4 regions of the Rhizobium sp. ARZ01 genome follow, and region 1 is predicted to be linked to each of the others. Evidence: predicted binding sites of a transcription regulator. Region 1 holds the regulator's gene; each other region holds the start of a gene.

Region 1 (3,492 bases):
GGCGAACCATCTGATGGTCAAAGGAGTCCTCTTTCTGACGGTCGCGGGCATCATTCGACGCACGGGTTTGAGGCGCCTGGAGGCCTGCGGGGGCCTCGCACGAAACATGCCGCTGACCTTTGCCACTTTGGCTATCGCCTCGTCTCGATGTCGGGACTGCCACCCTACCGCTTCTACCGGGCAGCGCTGGCGCCGATGCTGAGGCCCTATGCCGAGCGTTTTTGGGATAGCGTCTCTCGTGCCGTCGGCGTACTCGGTGAAGCCTCTACTATGTCGTCGTACTCTACACGCTGACCGCGTTTGTTTCCTTGTAGGGCGAGAGGCGGAAGGGGCTGCAGCACGCCACGCGCCGTTGTAAGCGTTGCAAGAACGAGATTACACTTGAAGGCTTCGTCTGGATGGACAAGATTTAAGTAGCCAGAAATTATCAACGAGACAGGAAGGATTGGACATGATCAAGAACTCCCTTTTCCTCGTTATGGTCGGCCTTGCACTGGCAGGCTGCACCCCAACCGAGAGGGGCGCCGGAATCGGGGCCGCCACGGGCGCGGTAATCGGCGGCGCCATTACGAACGATGTTCGGGGTGCTGCCGTCGGGGCTGCCATCGGTGGTGTTTCCGGTGCCGTCATCGGCAATGTCGCAGGTCAGCCCGGCCGATGCTACTACCGCGATCGCTACGGTCGCCGCTATGTCGCTGCCTGCCCGTAACTCGTCCGCAGCAAGCGGCATAACAGCGAAAGAGCTCCCTTGTCAGAATGTGGAGCTTTTTCGCCGGCCACCCAGTGCGTGACCGCTCCCCCGTCTGCCTATAATTACCCCCTTGCGGAACACATGTGGAACAGATAGTGTCTGTTCTGGATTTGTTTCACGATTCTGGATGGCGAGCCATGCTGACCCGCAAACAACAGGAATTGCTGCTGTTCATCCATGAGCGGATGAAGGAAACGGGTATTCCGCCTTCTTTCGACGAGATGAAGGACGCGCTCGATCTCGCGTCTAAATCGGGGATCCACCGCCTGATTACGGCGCTTGAGGAGCGCGGGTTCATCCGGCGGCTGCCCAACCGGGCTCGTGCGCTGGAGGTCATCAAGCTCCCCGAGGCCTACTCGCCTAGCCTCAAGGCGCGTCGCGGCTTTTCGCCATCCGTCATCGAAGGCAGCCTCGGCAAATCGCCCACGCCCCCTGCCCCACCCCGTTCAGCCACCGGTAGTGCAGAAGGTTCGGTTTCGGTTCCGGTGATGGGGCGGATCGCTGCCGGTGTCCCGATCTCGGCGATCCAGAACAACACCCACGACATCGCCGTACCACCCGAGATGCTCGGTTCCGGCGAGCACTACGCGCTTGAGGTCAAGGGTGACTCCATGATCGAGGCCGGTATCCTTGACGGCGACACCGTCATCATCCGCAATGCCAGTTCGGCCAACCCGGGCGAGATCGTCGTGGCGCTCGTCGACGATGAGGAGGCAACACTGAAACGCTTCCGGCGCAAGGGGGCCTCCATTGCGCTGGAAGCCGCCAATCCCGCCTACGAGACCCGCATCTTTGGCCCTGATCGAGTAAAGATCCAGGGCAAACTCGTCGGTCTCATTCGCCGCTATCAGTAGCGGCTGCGATTTGTGGTTCCAGGAATTTCTCGGTGCGCCAATCATAGAGGCGATGCCGGCTCCACGGACGGTGGAGCGAGGTGATGGCTTGGCGGATGGTGTAGTCGTCTCGGGCAGTTGGTTCGGCAAGTCGCGACATGATCTCAAGCGCTCCGCTCTGGCGCAGGGTGCGCATGGTGATGAGTTGCGCTCCCGAACGGCAAGGCTCGGCCTTGAGGTGCAGCGGAGCGACGACGAAATCAGCATTGTCGCAGGCCGCTCCTAGAAAGGCAGGGTCTTCGAGAGTCACCACGCGCCAACCCGCGGGTGCAACGCCGACGCACCACTCCTTGCGGCGACAAACGAAGCGTTTTTCGTGGACTGCCGTTGCGAGTGCAGTGCGCATGTCATCGTTCACACGCGCCATTGCAGCCCGGCTCAAGACGGCTCTCGATTTTGCTGTCCGCGTGTTGCGCGTCGCCGTCAATTGCTGCGTATCTGGCTGACCACCGAATATGGCTTCCCGGCGATCAGCAGAGGAGCCTCTCCCGCTCGAAGGCTGCCGTTGTTTACTTTCACTGCTGCTTTGAAACTTTGGTGCTCGATGTCCTTCTAGACGGATGGCCCGGCGCCATTGATCGTAGAGGAAGTCAGGTGGGTTCGAACGGTTCGTCGCTGCTTCCCCTTCCCAAATGAGCGCAACGAGGCGACCATCTTCCGATATGAGCAATTGAGGCTGTGCGTCTGGCCGATGGGCGAACGCGAGAGCTACTCCGATCACGAGTGGCACAAGGACGACAATTGCCAGACGCGTCCGAAACATACAGACAAGGCCACCTGCTATCGCAATCAATGCAAATGCGAGCGGCGGCAGTCTACCGGTCACGACTTCTCCACCCCAGCCGGATACCCACTTGGCCAACACGATGATCCAATCGATGCCTCGGCCCATGATCCAAAGCGGGAAACCGTCCAGGCCGAATGGCATGAGCATCATTGAAACGAGCGCCATCGGCATGACGATTGTCGAAATGATCGGCATTGCCAGCAGATTTCCAGCCAGGCCATATGCGGGAAACCGATGGAAGTGACCAACGGAATAGACAAACGTGGCGACGCCGCCGATCAACGACCGATAACAGGATTCCACCTACAAACGCGGAAGTGAGTGAAAGTAGCCGCCAGCGTTTGCCTGTCCATACTGCGCTCGGTAGGGGGCGTTCGCGCCAAGCTGCGTAGCCTGCGACAAGGCCGAGGGTAGCCGCATACGACATTTGGAACCCGGGTCCTGTGACAGCCGACGGTGTGATCATGAGTATGATGACTGCCGATAGAGCGATGTTGCGCATGCTGATCGCAGTGCGGTCGAAGATGACCGCGAAAAGCAAAACGACGATCATTAGCCAGGAACGGATCGCTGAGACCGCGCCGCCAGAGACCAGTATGTAGAGGGTCACCGTCACCAGTCCGCCAACCGCCGCGATCTTCTTCACCGGACAGTGTTCGGCAACACCGGGGGCAAGTGCCAAGAGCAGGCGGGCCCCGAAGAGGAAGGTGCCTGCAGCAAGCACCATATTCAATCCGGAAATCGCGAGGACATGCGCGAGGCCTGCCTTCCGGAGCGCCTCGACCGTATCCGGACTGATGCCGCGCTGTTCGGCTGTGATCAGCGCCGCAGCGATCGCGCCAGCATCGCCACTGATGCGGCCACGGATATGCTCCGTGATGGCATTCCGCCATTCGGCTATCCATCGGCTTGCCGCATCGAATGTGTGCTCTGAGCCGACGGGCTGGCTCAGTGCCGAACCCGCCGGCTTGCCGTAGAAATAGCCGATCGCGCCCGTTCCTGCGACGTAGGCGTCGAAGGCGAAGTCGTTGAGGCCCGGCAATGCGGGTCCTGAAGGTGGG
Region 2 (3,492 bases), on a different contig from region 1:
CCCGACGGCAAGGTCACCATTGCCGGCAGCATGGAGCCGGGCGGCGCGCGCCTCGAACTCAAGCGCAAGCGCCTTCTGGGCGGCACCCTGCACGGCCTTCGCATCCGGACCCTCCGCGCCCGAAGCGAGCGTGAACCGGAATCCGGCCAACTGCCCCACATGATGTCCCTCGACGAAGACATCGCCATTTACACTGATTTCGGCTTCCAGCATCGCATTCTCTCTCAGGCGCTTCATGAGCACAGATGTCCTGCGATCAACAAAGCGTTTCGTCAACCTTTCATGTAACGCGTCGGACAGTCGGTCCTCAATTTCCCGCGTCTTTTCCTGCCAGTGTGTCGGATCGGCCAGCCAGTTCGGCCGATTCGACACATAGGTCCACGTCCTTATCTGCGCGATTCGTGCCGAAAGCGTGTCGATCTCACCATCGGTTCGATCGGCGCGGCGCACCTGTTCGGCCAGAAAGTCCTCATTCACCGTACCGCGCCTGATCAGATCGGCATAGAGGGTAGAGATAAGATCGGCGTGTTGCGCCGGCGTTATGCGCCGATAATCCGGCAACGCGCAGGCTTCCCAGAGCGTTTCTACCCGCTCCGGCGTGGTCGCCATGTCCTTGATCTCGGGATAGCGCGACAGATGTTCCAGCGCCTGCTGGTCGACGGCCGGAAGGGCACGGGCCAGGCCGGAGATTGCAGGTGGCGCTTCGAGACTTGCCTTCAGGCTCGCAAGCGAGGAAAAATCCTGCCTCTTCGAGCGCCATTGCAGGACCTTTACCGGCTCGAACGCATGCGCTTCGATCCGCTCGGCCAGTTCCGGATCGAAGGGATCGACCCGCCCGGTCACACCGAAAGTTCCGTCCCGGACATGGCGACCCGCTCGTCCCGCGACTTGACCGATCTCGCCCGGATTGAGATTGCGATACTGATAGCCGTCGAATTTCCGATCCTGCGCGAACGCGACGTGATCGACATCGAGGTTGAGACCCATGCCGATTGCGTCGGTGGCGACGAGATATTCGACATCCCCTTCCTGGTAGAGGCCCACCTGGGCGTTGCGCGTCCGCGGCGACAGCGCTCCCAGCACGACCGCTGCTCCACCGCGCTGGCGTCGGATCAACTCGGCGATCGCATAGACCTCATCGGCAGAGAACGCCACGATCGCCGTGCGCTGCGGCAGGCGCGTGATCTTCTTGGAGCCGGCATAGAAGAGCTGCGACAAGCGCGGACGCTCGACCACGGTGATGCCCGGCAGCAGATGCTCGAGGATGGGCTTCATGGTGGCCGCGCCCAGCAGCAGCGTCTCGTGGCGGCCGCGCAGGTGCAGGATGCGGTCGGTGAAAATATGCCCGCGCTCCAGGTCACCGGCAAGCTGGACCTCATCGATCGCCACGAAGGAGGCCCGTGTCTCGCGCGGCATCGCCTCCACGGTGCAGACGGAATAGCGCGCCATGTGCGGGGTGATTTTTTCCTCGCCAGTGACGAGGGCCACGTTGTGTGGACCGACCTTCTCGACAAGGCGTGTATAGACCTCGCGTGCCAGCAGCCTGAGCGGCAAACCGATCACGCCCGTTTCGTGCGCCACCATGCGTTCGATTGCGTAATGGGTCTTGCCGGTATTGGTCGGCCCGAGCACCGCGGTGACACCGCGGCCGCTCAATATCATCGCTGCAGCAGACAAGGCATGCCTCGGAAAGTATCAATCGTCTGGCGACGGTTGTGCCCCGCGCGCCGGCAACACAAATGCCCATCACGATGCGCAATAGCAAGAGCACCGGGCAATCTGCCGGCATTTCTCCTGAAATTTCAGTCTTCGCAGGCGTAAAAAGCCCGTCGGCCAACACTTTCCGGATCGAATCGGAACACGGTGAGAACGAATCGGAGACGAAACGAAGACTCTCCTCGATTCAGGTTTTGTTCTCCACAAGATATTGACCTTCATGCAAGATTGCACACCAGATGCTGAATCTACCTCGCTACCACGCCGAGTCTTGGCGCGGATGCGCAACTCAGCTCAAAAAGGCTGTAAAGCCCTTTCTTGGAAGAGCATCTAAATTCTTTCGACAGTGCCAGTTCACACACAGGCTCACTTGCCTGTCGCACCGCGGCGCTAAGGCAGGAAACGCCAAACCGTCGTCCGCTTGACTTCACTGTCCTCCAGCGCACGGGTGACGGGGACCTCATAGGTCGCAAGCGGCTCCATTCGCGCGCGGGGGCAATAGGACCGCCCCGGGTCACCGACAAGGACCGTCGCACCTCGCGCCGAAAGACTGGAAAACCAGGGAATCAATGCCTCGGCAAACGTTTTGTCGTAGAAAACGTCCCCCGCTAGGATCACATCCCAGCCCTCGTCCTTGCCGACGACATTATCGCTGCAATGAATGACATCCACCTCATTGAGCGCCGCATTCAGCCGGATTGCCGTTTCTGTCCAGGGATCGATATCGACGGCCAGCACTTGCGCCGCACCTCCGAGCATTGCCGCGATCGCAACCAGGCCGGAGCCACTTGCAAAATCGAGAACGCTTCGGCCGCGAACGGCTTCGGAATGGTCGAGAACGTAGCGGGCAAGCCCCTGCCCACCCGCCCACGCAAACGCCCAGAACGGCGGCGGCAGGCCGATCTCCTCCAGCTCTTCCTCCGTCTTCAGCCACAAATCGTGCGCTTCCGACGCCAGCCGAAGCCGGATCTCCGGCACGTGCGGCGGCGAAAGGATCGACGTATTGTCGAGGATGAAGCGTTCGGGATCGGTCTTCACGGACAGGCTATCGCGGCGGATTGTCGAGCCCGCCCATGCGGCAGACTTCGATCCATTCGTCTTCCGTCACGGGCTGCACCGAAAGGCGCATCGAGGTAACCAGCGACATGTTCTCCAGCCGCGGGTTCGCCTTGATCTCTTTCAGCGACACGGGGCGCGGCATATCGCAGACGGCGCGGATGTCGACGCAGTCCCAGCGCGGATCGTCACCTGCGGTCGAGTCCGGATGGGAAAGTGCGCAGACTTCGGTGATGCCGACGATGTCCAGCCCCTCATTGGAATGGTAGAAGAAGCCCTTGTCGCCGATCTTCATCGCCCGCATGTTGTTGCGGGCCAGATAGTTGCGCACGCCGTTCCACTCGGTGCCCTGCTCGCCCGCCTCCTTCTGCATGGCCCAGGACCATTTGAAGGGCTCGGACTTGTAAAGCCAGAATGCCATCAGTCTTAAGCCTCCGGATTGTTGAAGACCCAATTCCAGACCTTCACCTCGACATCGGCGAAGAGACCGGCCTTCGCGTAGGGATCGGCTTCAGCAAGTGTGCGGGCCGCTTCGATCGTTTCAGCCTTGACGACAACGAGGCTTCCCGTCGGCTTGCCATCATCGCCGAGGAAAGGACCGGCAAAGGCAAGCTTGCCCTCGTCGTTGAGCTTGTTGAGATAGGCCAGGTGTTCGGGCCGCGTATCCAGTCGCACCTGCAGGGCGCCGGGCTTGTCCGTGCACAAAAAGGCAAAATGCAT
Region 3 (3,492 bases), on a different contig from region 1:
GACATAGGGCGTTCCGTCATACTCGATGATCAGACGGTAGCGCGGCATCAGGACAGCACCGTTCCGGCAGTGACGGGTGTGCCGCGCAGGAAGTCCGACACATCGAGCTGCTTGCCGCCGGCCTTCTGCATCCGCGTCAGCGAGACGGCGCCGTCACCGCAGGCGACGACGAGCCCGTCGGAGTCAAGCACCATTCCCGGCCCTCCTGATCCCGCCGCAAGGCTGGAACCCAGTACCTTGACCCGTTCCGCCTTTCCGGCAACCGGCAATTCGAACCAGGCACCAGGGAAGGGCGCAAGCGCGCGGATGTGGTTGTGCACCTCCGACGCCGGGCGGGTGAAGTCGATGCGGGTTTCCGCCTTGTCGATCTTTGCGGCGTAGAGGACGCCATCCTCGGCCTGCGATGTCAGCGGCAGGTCGCCCGCCTCGAGGCGCGCCATCGCTTCCACCATCAGCCCGCCGCCGGTCAGCATCAGCGCGTCGTGCAGTTCGCCGCCCGTCATGTCGGGGCCGATCGCCACGCGCTTTGTCAGCGCCACCGGACCGGTGTCCAGTCCCTTGTCCATCTTCATCACCATCATGCCGGTCTCCGCGTCCCCGGCCATGATTGCGCGCTGGATCGGCGCAGCGCCCCGCCAGCGCGGCAAAAGCGACGCGTGGCCGTTGTAGCAGCCAAGCCGCGTGCCGGTGAGGATCGCTTCGGGCAGCAGAAGGCCGTAAGCGACGACGACGGCGACATCGGCATCCAGCGCGCGAAAGGCGGTCCGATCCTCCTCCTCCTTGAAGTTCAGCGGCGTGAACACCGGGATCCCCAGTCGCTCGGCCGCCTGGTGCACCGGTGACTTCTGCAATTCCAGGCCGCGCCGTCCGCCGGGGCGCGGCGGCTGCGAATAGGCGGCGACGATCGTATGTCCGGCCTCGGCAAGCGCCGTCAGCGTCGGTACCGAAAACTCCGGCGTACCCATAAAGATGATGCGAAGCGCCATGCGGCATTGCTCCCGTCTAAGCTAGGGGGTCCGTTCAATCGGGTTTGCGCGCGTCAATCAAGCCCTTGCGTGCTGCAAGGCGTTGCGAGAGCGGTCAGATCGCCTTGGCGCCGCGCGTCTTTGCAGCCTTGGTGAACTTGCGGATCACCATGTCACGCTTGAGCTTGGAAATATGGTCGATGAAGAGGACGCCGTTCAGGTGGTCGATCTCGTGCTGCAGGCAGGTGGCGAGCAGCCCGTCGGCCTCGATTGTCTGCTCCTTGCCGTCGCGGTCGATATAGCGAACCGTGATCTCGGCCGGCCGCTCGACTTCGGCATAGTAGTCCGGGATCGAAAGGCACCCTTCCTCGTAGACCGAGCGCGCGTCCGAGGCCTTGACGATTTCGGGGTTGATAAAGACCAGCGGCGTCTTGTCCTCGCCTTCCTTCGACACGTCCAGCACCAGCATGCGGCGCGCCACACCGATCTGGATCGCCGCAAGCCCGATGCCGGGCGCGTCGTACATCGTCTCCAGCATGTCGTCGGCGAGGCGTCGCGCCTCGTCGTTGACGCTCTCCAACGGCGCGGAGACCTGGCGAAGGGTGGGATCGGGGAGAATAATCAGCGGTTTGATCGTCATGGGCCTCACTTAGCGGTTTGCCGGCCGGCTTTCAATCGTCTTGCGCTTCATCGCAAATCCCAGGGAAGTCCGTCGGACGCTCGGCGTGGTTTGTTCACGTTATGATCTATCTTCGCGTGCAAATGATGCTATGTTTGCCCCATGAATCCAGAACCAGCCCTCCAGAACGCGTTGATTCGGCTTTTCGATGCGGTCGCCCGCGATCCGGCGCTGCAGTTGGCCTGCATGTTCGCCGTACTGGTTGCGGCCGGCTGGATCGTCCTTGCCCGTCGCACCGGAAGCCGCCAGCGCGAGGCGGCGGCGGCCGCGGAGTTGCGTCTTGCCGAACTCCTGCGGGCGCAGAACGAGATGCAGGGCCGTATCGCTGCGATGGCGGAGGTATTCGGGGCGCGCCAGGCCGAGACGAACCAGGCGATCAACCAGCGCCTGGACGGGTTGACGCAGCGCCTCGGTCAGTCGATCAGCGAACAGACACGCGCCACGCACGAGAACCTTCGCCGGCTGCAGGAGCGGCTCGCGGTGATCGATACGGCGCAGACGAACATCCAGTCGCTGGCCAAGGACGTGGTCGGCCTGCAGGCGATCCTGGCGAACAAGCAGACCCGCGGCGCCTTCGGTCAGGCGCGGATGGAGACGATCGTGGCCGATGGCCTGCCGATCGGCGCCTACCAGTTCCAGGCGCAGCTTCCAAACGGCGTCCGCCCGGACTGCATCATCCGCATGCCGAACGGCCAGCCGCCGCTCGTCATCGATGCGAAGTTTCCGCTGGAGGCCTGGAACGCCATGGGTGCGGCTGCGAATGCGGAAGCCTCGAAGGTCGCGGGCCAGCAGTTCCGGCGGGACATGGAAGTCCACATCCGCGATATCTCCGAAAAATACCTGCAGCCGGGCGAAACGCAGGACACCGCATTTCTCTTCGTCCCTTCGGAATCGATTTTCGCCGCCATCCACGAGAGCTTCGAGGCCATCGTTCAGCGTGCGCATCGCGCCCGCATCGTCATCGTCTCGCCGTCGCTCCTGCTTTTGTCGATTCAGGTGCTGCAGGCGTTGCTGAAGGACCAGCGCATGCGCGAGCAGGCGCACGTCATCCAGGGCGAGGTGATCCGTCTGATGGACGATCTTGGGCGTCTCGACGATAGGGTTCGCAAGCTGCACGGTCACTTCACCTCGGCGCAGAAGGACGTGGACCAGATCCTGACCTCGACGGACAAGCTTGCCCGGCGCGGCGCGCGGATCGGCGAAATGGAGTTCGAGGCGATGACGACTACATCGCAGGCAATGCCCGCTTCCGCGCCAGTGGAGCGTGCGGTCGAAAGCCGCACCGGCCAATTGAATCTGAGAGTGGTTGACGAGGACTGATCCACTCGGGCAGTGTCCGCTAAGGCATACCGGAGGAACGCAACCCCATGATCACCGTCTTCGGATCCATCAACATGGATCTCATCGCCACGACCGAACGCCTGCCAAATCCCAGCGAAACGGTGCCGGGACACAGTTTTACCACGGCGGCTGGCGGCAAGGGCGCAAACCAGGCGCTTGCGGCACGGCGGGCGGGCTCGCTCGTGCGCATGGCGGGTGCCGTCGGCGGCGATGCATTTGCCGCCGAGTCGCTGGTGCTGTTGACCCAGTCCGCAGTGAATCTCGATCTCGTCAAGGTCGCGGACGAGCCGACCGGCACGGCCCATATCCTTGTTGCCGACGATGGTGAAAATGTCATCGTTGTCGTCGCCGGTGCAAATGGCGATGTCACTGCGGCAGATGCCAAGGCGGCGGTGTCGCAGATGTCGGCCGGCGATATCCTGGTGCTGCAGCTCGAAGTGCCGCCAGAGGCTGTCGAGATGGCGTTGGACGCGGCCAAGGCGCGGCGGGTGACGTCCGTCATCAACC
Region 4 (3,492 bases), 500 kb from region 1:
TCGTACGGCTCCATGGAGCGGATCAGTTCCTTCAGGTTCTCAAGCCGCCCCGGCGCTTCCGCCGATTTGTCATTCTGCCACATGGCCGTGTAGCCGCTCTCATCGAGGATCTGCTCGGCAAGTTCGGTGTGCGGCATGGTTTCGAGCAGCGCCTGCCAGCGCTTGAAGTCGGCGACGACGTCGAACAGCGCCTTGCGCGCTTTCGGTTTCAGTTCGTCGGTCTCGATGATGTCGCTTGCTGCGGCGAGCATCGGAATGTCGCGGGCACGGGCATAGTCGTGCAGAGTGCGCACGGTCGTGTCGCCGAGGCCGCGCTTCGGCGTGTTGATGATGCGCTCGAAGGCGAGGTCGTCGGCCGGCTGGCAGACAAGCCGGAAATAGGCCATGGCATCGCGGATCTCGAGCCGCTCATAGAAGCGTGGTCCGCCGATGACGCGGTAATTCAGGCCGAGGGTAACGAATCGGTCTTCGAACTCGCGCATCTGGAACGAGGCGCGTACGAGGATCGCCATGTCGTTGAGATTGTGACGCTTGCCGTTGCGGTCCGGGCGCTGCAGTGTCTCGATCGTCTCGCCGATCGCGCGGGCTTCTTCTTCCGAATCCCAGGCGGCGTGGACGATCACCTTGCCGTCTTCCGGATCGAGCCGGTCGGTGAAAAGCGTCTTGCCGAGCCGGCCCTCGTTGTGGGCGATGAGATGGCCGGCCGCGCCGAGGATGTGGGCGGTGGAGCGATAATTGCGCTCGAGTTTGATCACCTTGGCGCCTGGGAAGTCCTTGTCGAAGCGCAGGATGTTGTCCACCTCGGCACCCCGCCAGCCGTAGATCGACTGATCGTCGTCACCGACGCAGCAGATGTTTATCTGCTGCCGCTTGTTTTCGCTCACGGCCGCATCGCGCCTGTCGGCGCTGGCCTGCGCGGGCGCGGGCGAAACGTCGCCCGGCCAGCTATCGCTGGCTCGCCCTTCGGCCGGAATCGGCGCCCGACCGGAGGACTGTGACCGCTGCGCCAGAAGCCGCAGCCACATGTACTGGGCGGTGTTCGTGTCCTGATACTCGTCAACCAGGATGTAGCGGAACTTCTGGTGATATTCCCTGAGGATATCCGGATTGGTGCGGAAGATGCGGATCGGGTGCAGCAACAGATCGCCGAAGTCGCAGGCGTTCAGCGTCTTCAGGCGGTTCTGGTAGGCGGCGTAGAGCTCGCGGCCCTTTCCGTTGGCAAACGCACGAGCGTCGCCTTCCGGGATCTGTGCCGGGTCGAGCGCCTTGTTCTTCCAGGTATCGATCATGCCGGCGAACTGCTTTGCCGGCCAGCGCTTGTCATCGATTCCCTCGGCCTGGATCAACTGCTTGATCAGGCGCACGACGTCATCGGTGTCGAGGATGGTGAAATCGGACCTCAGTCCGACCATTTCGGCATGACGGCGCAGAAGCTTGACCCCAATCGAGTGGAAGGTGCCGAGCCAGGGCATGCCCTCGACGGCTCCGCCGACGAGCATGCCGACGCGCTCCTTCATCTCGCGTGCGGCCTTGTTGGTGAAGGTCACGGCGAGGATCTGCGAGGGGAAGGCGCGGCCGGTTGCGAGGATATGGGCGATGCGGGTGGTTAGCACGCGCGTCTTGCCGGTGCCGGCACCGGCAAGAACGAGTACCGGGCCGTCCAGCGTCTCGACCGCCTCGCGCTGCTCGGGATTGAGGCCGGCAAGGTAGTCCGGCGCACGGTTGGCATCGCGCGCAGCCATGGCGCGCGCGGCAATGCCGCCGGAAGCCGGATTGCCGGGTTTCTGTCCCGAAGCCGGGACCTTCTTCAGCGCCGGATCTTCGTCGTCGAAGAAGGGAATATCATCGTAACCGCTCATCATGCGGCCCAATGTAGTGATTCGGGGGCGAAAGGCCAGTTTCGCGTTCTTCTTTTATTCCGGTCTTTCGTTCCTGAACGCGTGGCTGTGGAAAGGAATGACGGACGCCGTTTGCGTGGACCGGAGGGGCCGCGCCGAAGCGCTACCCCTGCGATCCGTCAAAGCATCACTGGTAGACGACGATCCGGGCGTGGTATGGCACGCGGTTGTAGAGATCGATGACGTCCTGGTTGATCAGGCGAACGCAGCCGGACGAGACGGCCTTGCCGATCGACTTCCACTCCCGGTTTCCATGTAGCCGATACAGGGTATCCTGGCCGTTCTGGAAGATGTAGAGCGCGCGGGCGCCGAGCGGGTTACTCAGGCCAGGTTCCATACCGCCGTTGGCGATGGAGTATTTTTCGAGCGCGGGCTGGCGTGCGATCATCTCATTCGGTGGCTTCCAGCGCGGCCAATGTTGGCGCCAGTGGATGACGCCTTCGCCCTGCCAGGAAAATCCCTCACGGCCGATACCGACGCCATAGCGCATCGCCGTTCCACCCGGCTCGACGACGTAGAGGAAACGCTTCGGCGTATCGACGACAACCGTTCCCGCTGGCTCGCCAGTCGGATCGACAACGCGTTGCCGGTGGAACTGGGGATCGATCTTTTGATAGGGAACGGCCGGAAGCGAGTAGCCGCCATCCTGGATTGGGCCGTACATGACATCCAGTTCCGAGGCCGTTTGAGGCACGATCGGACGCCTTGGCGCCACCGGAACGGGTGCGTTCCTGCCGCTCGGCGTTGTGGTGGTACAGCTCGCCAGCGCTGCTGCTGCGGCAGTCAGGATGAACGTTCGCCGTGACGTGAGGAATGCGGCCGACATTTCAGGGGGATTTCTTTCATGGAAAGGTTTGTGCTTGGAGGTCGATGCCTACCGAGGTTCTCGACGACATGACAAGGCTGCGGGGCGATCACATCTTCGTCATGGGCGTGATGGGCGGGGGATTGTGTCTGAAAGGTCGCACGTCTGCCGACCAGGCCGGCAGACGTGCGGTCTACAGGTCTTGCGCAACCCTCTTTCAGTTTTGGTGGTTTGGAGAGTTAGCCGCAATCCGCATCGAACACCGGATCGACCGGCACCTGCAGGCCCGTTGCGAGTTGGTTCGTTTTCGATGCGAGCGAGATGATCGACAGCAGTTCAGCGTGCTGCTCGGGGCTCATTCCCTTCGCCTTTGCTGCCGCGGTGTGGGAATGGACGCAGTAGCTGCACCCGTTGGTAACGGAAACGGCGATGTAGAGCATTTCCTTGACGAGCGGATCCAGCGCCGAGGGTGTTGCCATGACCGCCTTGACCTCGCGCCAGGTGCTTTCGAGCAGGGCGGGATCGAAGGCGAGATAGAGCCACATGTTGTTGATGAAGTCGGATTTGCGCGTGGTGCGGATGTCGTCGAATACCGCCTTGACGCGGGGATCTGTTTCGAGTTCGGCGGCGGGCTTGACGGTACTCATGGCATGGCTCCGTTGCGACAGGCACGATCGGCGGCGCGAATACCGCCGATGGTAATAGTTCTTAGACGAGGGCCAGCACGCGCGACGGGCCGCCGGTTCCCCCGCGCACCTTTGGGGCGCCGACGACGAGGGTCGCCCCTTT

The links. The regulator LexA, encoded in region 1, represses DNA repair genes until DNA is damaged. The targets are predictions, from matches to a motif close to TGTTCNNNNTGTGTTCNG.
Region 2: a site for LexA is predicted at 1,855-1,872, ahead of IB238_RS19440 (helicase-related protein). Genes of this name have one in related genera too.
Region 3: a site for LexA is predicted at 1,697-1,714, ahead of def (peptide deformylase). Genes of this name have one in related genera too.
Region 4: a site for LexA is predicted at 1,904-1,921, ahead of IB238_RS09585 (UvrD-helicase domain-containing protein). Genes of this name have one in related genera too.

What each region holds. Positions count from the first base shown of each region.
Region 1 is NZ_JACVAE010000001.1:1,478,307-1,481,798, forward strand. Features, by position in the region: gene IB238_RS24930 (proton-conducting transporter membrane subunit) at 1-202, shown strand, start outside; gene IB238_RS07065 (YMGG-like glycine zipper-containing protein) at 455-709, shown strand; gene lexA (transcriptional repressor LexA) at 889-1,605, shown strand; gene IB238_RS24935 (ComEC/Rec2 family competence protein) at 1,586-2,734, opposite strand; partial or broken gene IB238_RS25035 (ComEC/Rec2 family competence protein) at 2,841-3,492, opposite strand, start outside.
Region 2 is NZ_JACVAE010000003.1:446,832-450,323, reverse strand. Features, by position in the region: gene IB238_RS19440 (helicase-related protein) at 1-1,662, opposite strand, end outside; gene IB238_RS19435 (methyltransferase) at 2,107-2,754, opposite strand; gene IB238_RS19430 (EVE domain-containing protein) at 2,762-3,193, opposite strand; gene IB238_RS19425 (YciI-like protein) at 3,199-3,492, opposite strand.
Region 3 is NZ_JACVAE010000002.1:427,261-430,752, reverse strand. Features, by position in the region: gene truA (tRNA pseudouridine(38-40) synthase TruA) at 1-48, opposite strand, end outside; gene fmt (methionyl-tRNA formyltransferase) at 48-986, opposite strand; gene def (peptide deformylase) at 1,081-1,605, opposite strand; gene rmuC (DNA recombination protein RmuC) at 1,831-2,964, shown strand; gene IB238_RS16190 (ribokinase) at 3,012-3,492, shown strand, end outside.
Region 4 is NZ_JACVAE010000001.1:1,977,628-1,981,119, reverse strand. Features, by position in the region: gene IB238_RS09585 (UvrD-helicase domain-containing protein) at 1-1,862, opposite strand, end outside; gene IB238_RS09580 (L,D-transpeptidase) at 2,026-2,724, opposite strand; gene IB238_RS09575 (carboxymuconolactone decarboxylase family protein) at 2,943-3,350, opposite strand; gene IB238_RS09570 (cyclase family protein) at 3,412-3,492, opposite strand, start outside.